Regions from separate parts of the Vreelandella indica genome, predicted to be linked through region 1. Evidence: predicted binding sites of a transcription regulator. Region 1 holds the regulator's gene; the other holds the start of a gene.
What was found. The regulator LexA, encoded in region 1, represses DNA repair genes until DNA is damaged. The targets are predictions, from matches to a motif close to TACTGTNTANNTANACAGTA.
Positions count from the first base shown of each region.

Region 2: a site for LexA is predicted at 1,607-1,626, ahead of V8L71_RS04775 (LexA family protein). Genes of this name have one in related genera too.

Region 1 covers NZ_JBANSO010000017.1:57,511-61,242, reverse strand. The annotation lists gene nagZ (beta-N-acetylhexosaminidase) at 1-254, opposite strand, end outside; gene V8L71_RS12980 (L,D-transpeptidase) at 319-855, opposite strand; gene V8L71_RS12975 (TetR/AcrR family transcriptional regulator) at 833-1,510, opposite strand; gene lexA (transcriptional repressor LexA) at 1,780-2,460, shown strand; gene V8L71_RS12965 (energy-coupling factor ABC transporter permease) at 2,470-3,141, opposite strand; gene purU (formyltetrahydrofolate deformylase) at 3,166-3,732, opposite strand, start outside.
Region 2 covers NZ_JBANSO010000005.1:62,891-66,622, reverse strand. The annotation lists gene V8L71_RS04785 (sodium ion-translocating decarboxylase subunit beta) at 1-434, shown strand, start outside; gene V8L71_RS04780 (IMPACT family protein) at 537-1,154, opposite strand; gene V8L71_RS04775 (LexA family protein) at 1,154-1,558, opposite strand; gene ccmA (cytochrome c biogenesis heme-transporting ATPase CcmA) at 1,756-2,403, shown strand; gene ccmB (heme exporter protein CcmB) at 2,490-3,203, shown strand; gene V8L71_RS04760 (heme ABC transporter permease) at 3,218-3,732, shown strand, end outside.

The DNA.
Region 1 (3,732 bases):
GCCATGGCAGGAAGACGCGTCATCCCTTCTTTAATACGCTGAACGCGGCCACCCTCTTGATCAACGGCAAGCAATAAGTCCGCACGCTCACGTCGAATATCGCTGCAGAGCTGGCGTACTTGGTAGCCGTTCTCGACATTGCGGGCAAACAGAATAACGCCCCCTACCACCGGTTCTAGCAGCAAGCGCTTTTCTGCGGCCGTTAATTTCGGGCCTTCAAGGTCGAGCATGACCGGGCCTAACGGTTGAGTCATCGTGATAGGTCCATTAAAAAAGAGGCGGTGATTCTAGACGATCGTCTAGCGGTGTCAAAACAGATTAGTCAAACGACTGACGACCGCCGTGCAGCCAAACGGGGGTACCTGGTAACGCTAACGAAAAGATATAGAGCAAATCACTATTGCGTAAACGAATACATCCGTGGGATGCAGCAACGCCCATGGGCTGATCAGGTGGCGTACCATGAAGATAAATATAGCGACGCTGTGAATCGACCTGTCCACCACGGTTCACGCCTTTTTCTAATCCGCATAGCCACAGGATGCGGGTCAAAATCCAATCCCGCTTCGGATATGCTTCAGCTAGCGCAGGAGAAAATTCCTCACCCGTCCAGCGACGACCACGGAATACCGCATTATCAGGCATCCCGCTGCCAATCGCGGCTCTTATATAGTGCCAACCATGGGGTGTTTTGCCACTACCATTGTGCTCACCAATGCCCGCGAGGCCAGACGATATCTCACACTCATGCAGCACCTTAGGCCCTCGCCAACAGCGTAGCTGCTGCTGTGTGGTATCGATTTCCAACCAGATGTCCTCTACAGGGGGAAGCTCAGCGAGCTTGGGCGTTCGCATATTTTCCTTCTTCAAGTGCTGGGGGCAACGGTGCATTCATGGCAGCCACCACTACTGGGCGCAACCGCCTAACCAAATCCCGCACGGTGACCTGCTCTTGATAATCCTTTTCAGCGATATCGCGCAGTGCATCAAGGCCTGAAAGCGTAAAAATCACCGTACCAAGCATAAAGTGTAGCCGCCAAAAGCGTTCCGCGTCAGGCAAGTCGGGCGTGGCTTGACGCACTAACTCGGTGAAGCGGGTAAACACATCACCATACTCTTGCTGAATATGACGCCTAAGATGCCCCTGCGCTTGGCTATAGGCAAGGCCCAGCAAGCGCATAAACACCTTTAAACTGTTGCGCTCGGCAGGCACAGCCAGCACGGTGGTCGCCATGGTTTCGAGTAGCGTTTCCAACGGAATAACGCGCCCTGCATGCTGGGCTTCAAGTTCATCAAGCGCAGTATGAAAACGCTGGGTGAACGGGTCCAGATAGCGTGAAAACACGGCCTGAATTAAGGCTTTTTTGGAACCAAAATGGTAATTCACCGCCGCTAAATTGACGCGCGCTTTGCTAGTGATGTTGCGCAGCGATGTTTCAGCAAAACCTCGCTCAGCAAACAGCACTTCCGCGGTGTCGAGTATTCGAGTTACCGTATCAGATTGAGCCATGCCGCTCTCCGGGGAAACGAGTGTTTAAAACATAGCAAAATACTATGCCATATCGCTGGTGGGCTCAACGCTTGATTTTCTGATGAAATATGGCTGTCTATATGAGTAGAAGCTTAGTTTAAAACGATTAGGAAAAATTCGGGGGCCTTTCTAGAGAGGGGGTTGACAAGACATGTACTGGACAGAGGAACATACTGTATACTTAACCACTTACCGATTAAGTCGACATTTAATTTGTTACTGTCTATTCACTATTTTTGGAGTCTGGTATGTCGCGTCCGCTAACCGCTCGCCAACAGCACGTATTTGATTTTATTGTTAAGACCATGGGCGAATTTGGCTACCCTCCGACCCGTGCTGAAATTGCGAAAGCACTGGGGTTCCGCTCACCTAACGCCGCGGAAGAGCACCTGCGCGCGCTTGAGCGTAAAGGCGCTATTCGCATTATTCGCAATACGTCACGCGGTATTCGCCTACCCAATCAAGAGCCCCAGGAGTTAGTAGACATCACCGCAAGCGCGTTACCCGCTGCCAATATTGAAGCCTCGCCTGCTGGCCTACCGGTGATTGGCGAAGTAGCCGCCGGGAGCCCTATCCTAGCTGCTGAGCATATTGACCGTTATTGCCCTCTGCCAGCCGAGTACTTCACTCCTAAAGCCGATTATTTGCTGCGTGTGCGAGGCCTTTCGATGAAGGATATCGGTATTTTAGAAGGTGATTTATTGGCAGTTCACCGTACCGAGCGGGTGCGCGATGGCCAGATTGTCGTTGCGCGCCTGGATGATGAAGTAACCGTTAAGCGCTTCAAACGTCAGGGCCACCAAGTAACGCTATTTGCGGAAAATGCAGACTTTGCGCCGATTGAAATCGATCTGCGTTCACAGTCACTCGACATCGAAGGTGTCGGCGTTGGCGTCATTCGTGGCGGTAATGGCCAAGCACTGGGCTAACCACCGTCATTACTGCATGTCGATATAGCGGTGGTCATTAAAGGTGGCCACCCAGTTAGGATGATAGACCAGCAGAATACTCAGCAGCATCCCGGTAATAAACGCCTCTGAAGGCATTAGTAGAGGTAAGAAGCGTGCATACTCCTGGGCAAGATAGATAGCGTTAGGGTCTGTGCCTGCCACGATAATCAGCAGCACGGCAGCCAGCCCTGCCCCTAATGTTGCCAACGCCGCCCCAAAAAACCCACAGGCAAATAAAAACACCATCAGGTTATCCGGCAGGCGGCGATCTACCAGCCGCCACACTGTGCCAATAATGGCAGCCGGAACAATGCCCGTTACCAGTACATTCGCCCCCAGTAGCGTCCACTCATTGCGGCCGATAATTACCATTGCCACATTAATGAGTATATTGCTGATCAGCGCTAATGGCGCTTTAAACACGAGTGTCATCAATACCGTAAAGACGAGATGCAGCGTTAGCCAGTCGACCGCCTGAGCGCGTAGCTGCCACATCAGCGCCACTGCCAGCGTTGCGCCTAACCAACGGTGCTGAAGAGCAGCGTCTTCCAGTAGCACTTGCCAGGGCCGCCGCCAAAGAGCCCACACCACTACGCCTAACGAGAGTAGCGAGGTGAATATCAGCGCCCAGGGCGCCAGTACACTTTGTGCGAACGACATAGCGGCTTCTCACATTATCGAGCGTTAGCTAAACACCACGGTCTTGTTGCCATGCACTAAAACCCGATCCTCAAGATGCCAGCGTAAACCGCGTGCGAGAACGGCTTTTTCAACATCACGCCCAAAGCGGACTAGATCGGTTGGGGTATGGCAGTGGCTAACGCGATGAATATCCTGTTCGATAATCGGGCCCGCGTCGAGTTCCTCGGTAACATAGTGGCAGGTGGCGCCAATCAGCTTCACTCCGCGCTGATATGCCTGGTGGTAGGGCTTCGCCCCAGCGAAAGAGGGTAAAAAACTGTGATGAATATTAATCACCCGCCCTGCATAGCGTGCGCACAGGTCAGGCGGCAGAATTTGCATATAACGCGCCAGCACGACGCAATCAGCACGTGCACTATCGATTTCTGCTTGCACCTTGGCAAATGACACTTGCTTGTTATCGGGGTCGACTGGCACATAGTGATAAGGAATGCCGTACCATTCGGTCAATGAACGCATATCGTCATGGTTGGAAATGACGCCAACAATATCGCAATCCAACTCACCCGCCTGCCAGCGATAAAGCAAATCTACCAAGCAGTGTGACTC
Region 2 (3,732 bases), on a different contig from region 1:
GGATGTTCTGTTTCGGTAACCTGATGCGCGAGTGCGGCGTGGTAGAGCGCTTATCGGATACTGCACAAAACGCCCTGATCAATATCGTGACGATAATCCTCGGCTTATCGGTGGGCTCCAAGCTAATGGCCGAGAGTTTCCTGGCGTTTGAGACCCTGGGGATATTAGGGCTGGGCATTGTGGCCTTTGGAATAGGCACCGCCGCGGGCGTATTGATGGCAAAGCTGATGAATTTAGTCAGCAAAATGCCCATCAATCCGTTAATTGGTGCTGCGGGTGTTTCTGCGGTGCCGATGGCGGCACGGGTTGCCAACAAAGTGGGCTTGGAAGCAAACCCGCATAACTTCCTGTTGATGCATGCCATGGGCCCCAACGTCGCAGGGGTTATTGGGTCGGCGGTCGCGGCTGGGGTAATGATTAAATACCTGGGCTAACGCAAAAAGAGTGAGAATACGAGCGCGGCGTACTGACAGGTTCAGTATGTCGCGTTTTTTTTGAAGGGCTTTTTTGAAGTGCTGATTCGAAGGGCTATCTAGCTAGCGAGTGAGAATATCGATAGCGCTCTTCAAGCGGTTTTCTAGCGGGGAAAGGTCAAATGGGTTGTCCCGTGGCCAGCCAATGGTCAGACGAACACCGTCGCCATCGTAATCCGCTTGCTCAATGGGGATAGCCTGCTCTTCGCACCAGGCGCGGGCAATCGCTTCGTTGGCAAAACCGAGCCGCAGGGTATAAAGATCGCGCTCGACCACTTCCTGGGTAGGTAGCGTCTCCAAAGCATGGCTAACCGCCTGGGCGTAAGCGCGGGCCAAGCCGCCGGTACCGAGCTTCGTGCCGCCAAAATAGCGGATCACCACGCAACCGATTTGACCTAATTGGCTGCCCTGCAGAACTTGATACATTGGGCGACCCGCGGTGCCGCCAGGTTCGCCATCATCAGAGAAGCCAATCAAATTTTGCTCGCCGGGTGGGCCAGCAATATAGGCCGTGCAGTGATGGCTCGCATTGGGATGCTCGGCTTTAGCCGCCGCCAGCATGCGAGTGAATGCATCAATATCTGAGGCGTGGCAGGTCCAGGTAATAAAGTGACTCTTTTCGACTTCGATGTCAGTGGTCTGCCAAGACGAAAGAGGGAGTTCCGGCACCCGGTAGCGCATTAATGCTCCGTGATAGTAGGCTTGTTTTGCAGGCCAGCTCTTGGATGAGATTCAACACCCATCACCATGCCGAGCACCTGAATATCACGGTTATGCAAAAAAAGCGCTGGCTGCAACGTATCCTCAGGCCATAGCTCTACGCCAAAGCGGCTGATCGAAAGTTGCTTCAAGACGATTTTTTGCTGGTTGATTTCGGCAACGGCGGTTTCTGTTTGGGCATCATGCTGATAACGCCGAATAATAATGACATCGCCATCGAACAAGTTGCAATCACGCATTGCGTTACCACGCACTTTAAGCGCATAGGTATTGCGACGGGTAATGCTAGGCGTTGGCGCATAGGTACGCGGAACCGAGCGTAAGTGGTTAGGCTTAACGGTAGGTGCTGCCATCGATATGGTCATTGAGAAATCTCCATTGCATGTTCTTTCATACAGTGGTTTTCAGTATAGACCTGTTTTTGCATACAGTGCTAGCAGTAATTGGTCTTACGCCATATTGATTGAGGTCATGCTGCGACCCAGCGCCGCATAGAGTGAGTGGCGAGAAACGGGCTTTCCGTGTAGAGTTCGACGCGAAATCAATGTGCCTGGAGAGACTCTTGAGCCTGTGTCTACAAGCCCGACAGCTGTCCTGCGAACGTGATGATCGCTCACTGTTTAAGGGGCTGGATCTCGATATTCGCAGCGGTGAAATCGTGCGAATTGAAGGGCCTAATGGCAGTGGTAAAACTAGCCTGCTTAAAATTCTCTCCGGGCAACTGAGCGACTATGAAGGCGAGCTGTTCTGGAATGGCGCTGCAATGCAGAGTGTCCGTGAACATTTTCTCGCTAATTTGCTCTATTTAGGACATGCCCCAGGCATCAAGTCTGGGCTATCCCCCTTAGAAAATTTAGCGTGGTATCAGGCGCTGAGTGGCGAGAGCAGTGGAGGACAGGGCCGCGGGGCACAAGAGGGCGAGGAGCAGCGCCTGGATGCCCTTGAACAGGTTGGCCTGGCAGGCTTTGAAGACGTGCCCGCCGGTCAACTCTCGGCAGGCCAGCAGCGCCGTGTGGCGCTGGCGCGATTGACGCTGACCCCCCGCGCGCTGTGGGTGCTAGACGAGCCCTTCACCGCCATTGATCGCCACGGTGTTGCAGCCCTTGAAAGGCAACTGATTAGGCATGCTCAAGCGGGCGGCTGCGTGCTAGTAACGACACACCACGAGTTAGCCGCGTCATCGCTGTTAAGACGCATAGCGCTGGGGTAGAGGAGACCGGATTGCAGGAAACAGGGTTGCAGAAAACAGGCTTGCACAGCTCTTCAGGTAGCTCTCTAAACGGATCAGACTCCGTCATGGATGCCCCTTCAGTGCCATTGCTTGAGCATCAGGGCGGGCTGATGATCGCGGTGAAGGCCACGTTGGTGCGTGATTTGACGCTGCTGCTGAGACGTCGCGGTGAAGTGCTCAATCCGCTGGTGTTTTTTGCTCTGGTGATCACCCTGTTTCCGATCGCTATTTCACCCGACCCGGAGCTGTTGGCGACGATTGCGCCAGGGTTGCTATGGGTGGCGGCACTGCTAGCCGCGCTGCTGTCGCTAGATAGCCTGTTTCGCAGCGACTATGACGACGGCAGCCTTGAGCAGCTGTTACTCGCCCCGCAGCCGCTGGCTGCATTAAGTGTGGCGAAAGTGGCGGTGCATTGGCTGCTGACCGGGCTGCCGTTGGCACTGATGGCACCACTGCTGGGCATTATGCTTGCACTGCCTGCGGGTAGCTACGCGGTGTTGGCGCTATCGCTGGCGCTGGGCACCGCGAGCTTGAGCCTGATTGGTGCCATTGGTGCGGCGTTAACCGTTGGGTTGGCGCGGGGCGGCGTATTGCTCTCGCTATTAGTGCTGCCGCTGTATATTCCGGTACTCATTTTTGGCGCAGGTGCCGTCCAGGCGGCTATTTTGGGCGACGGTGTCTCTGCGCACTTGGCTATCTTAGGCGCGCTGCTGGCCGCCTCACTTATGTTAGCGCCGTGGGCGATTGCCGCATCGCTGCGTATCAGTATTAACGGTTAAGGATAGGACACGCTATGTGGGCCTTTATACACAAACTGGGATCACCCAAGTGGTTCTATGGCATTAGCGCCAAATTACAGCCCTGGTTTTGGGCCGCAGCGGTGCTGTTATTGGTCACAGGCTCGCTGTGGGGGCTGGCGTTTGCGCCTGCGGATTATCAGCAGGGCAACAGCTTCCGGATCATTTATGTTCACGTGCCGGCGGCCTTTTTAGCTCAATCGATTTTTATTTCCATGGCAGTGTCTGGGCTGGTGTTTATGGTCTGGAAAATTAAAGTCGCCGATATGGCGGCGGCAGTCATGGCACCGCTGGGCGCTGCGATGACCTTTGTCGCGCTATTTTCCGGTGCTGTATGGGGTGTGCCGACCTGGGGTACCTGGTGGATGTGGGATGCCCGACTTACCTCCATGCTGATTCTGCTCTTTCTCTATTTAGGCGTGATTGCCCTGCGCGGTGCGTTTACCAGCCGCGATAGCGCCTCACGGGCAGCCTCGGTGCTGGCCATGGTGGGCGTCATCAACATTCCCAT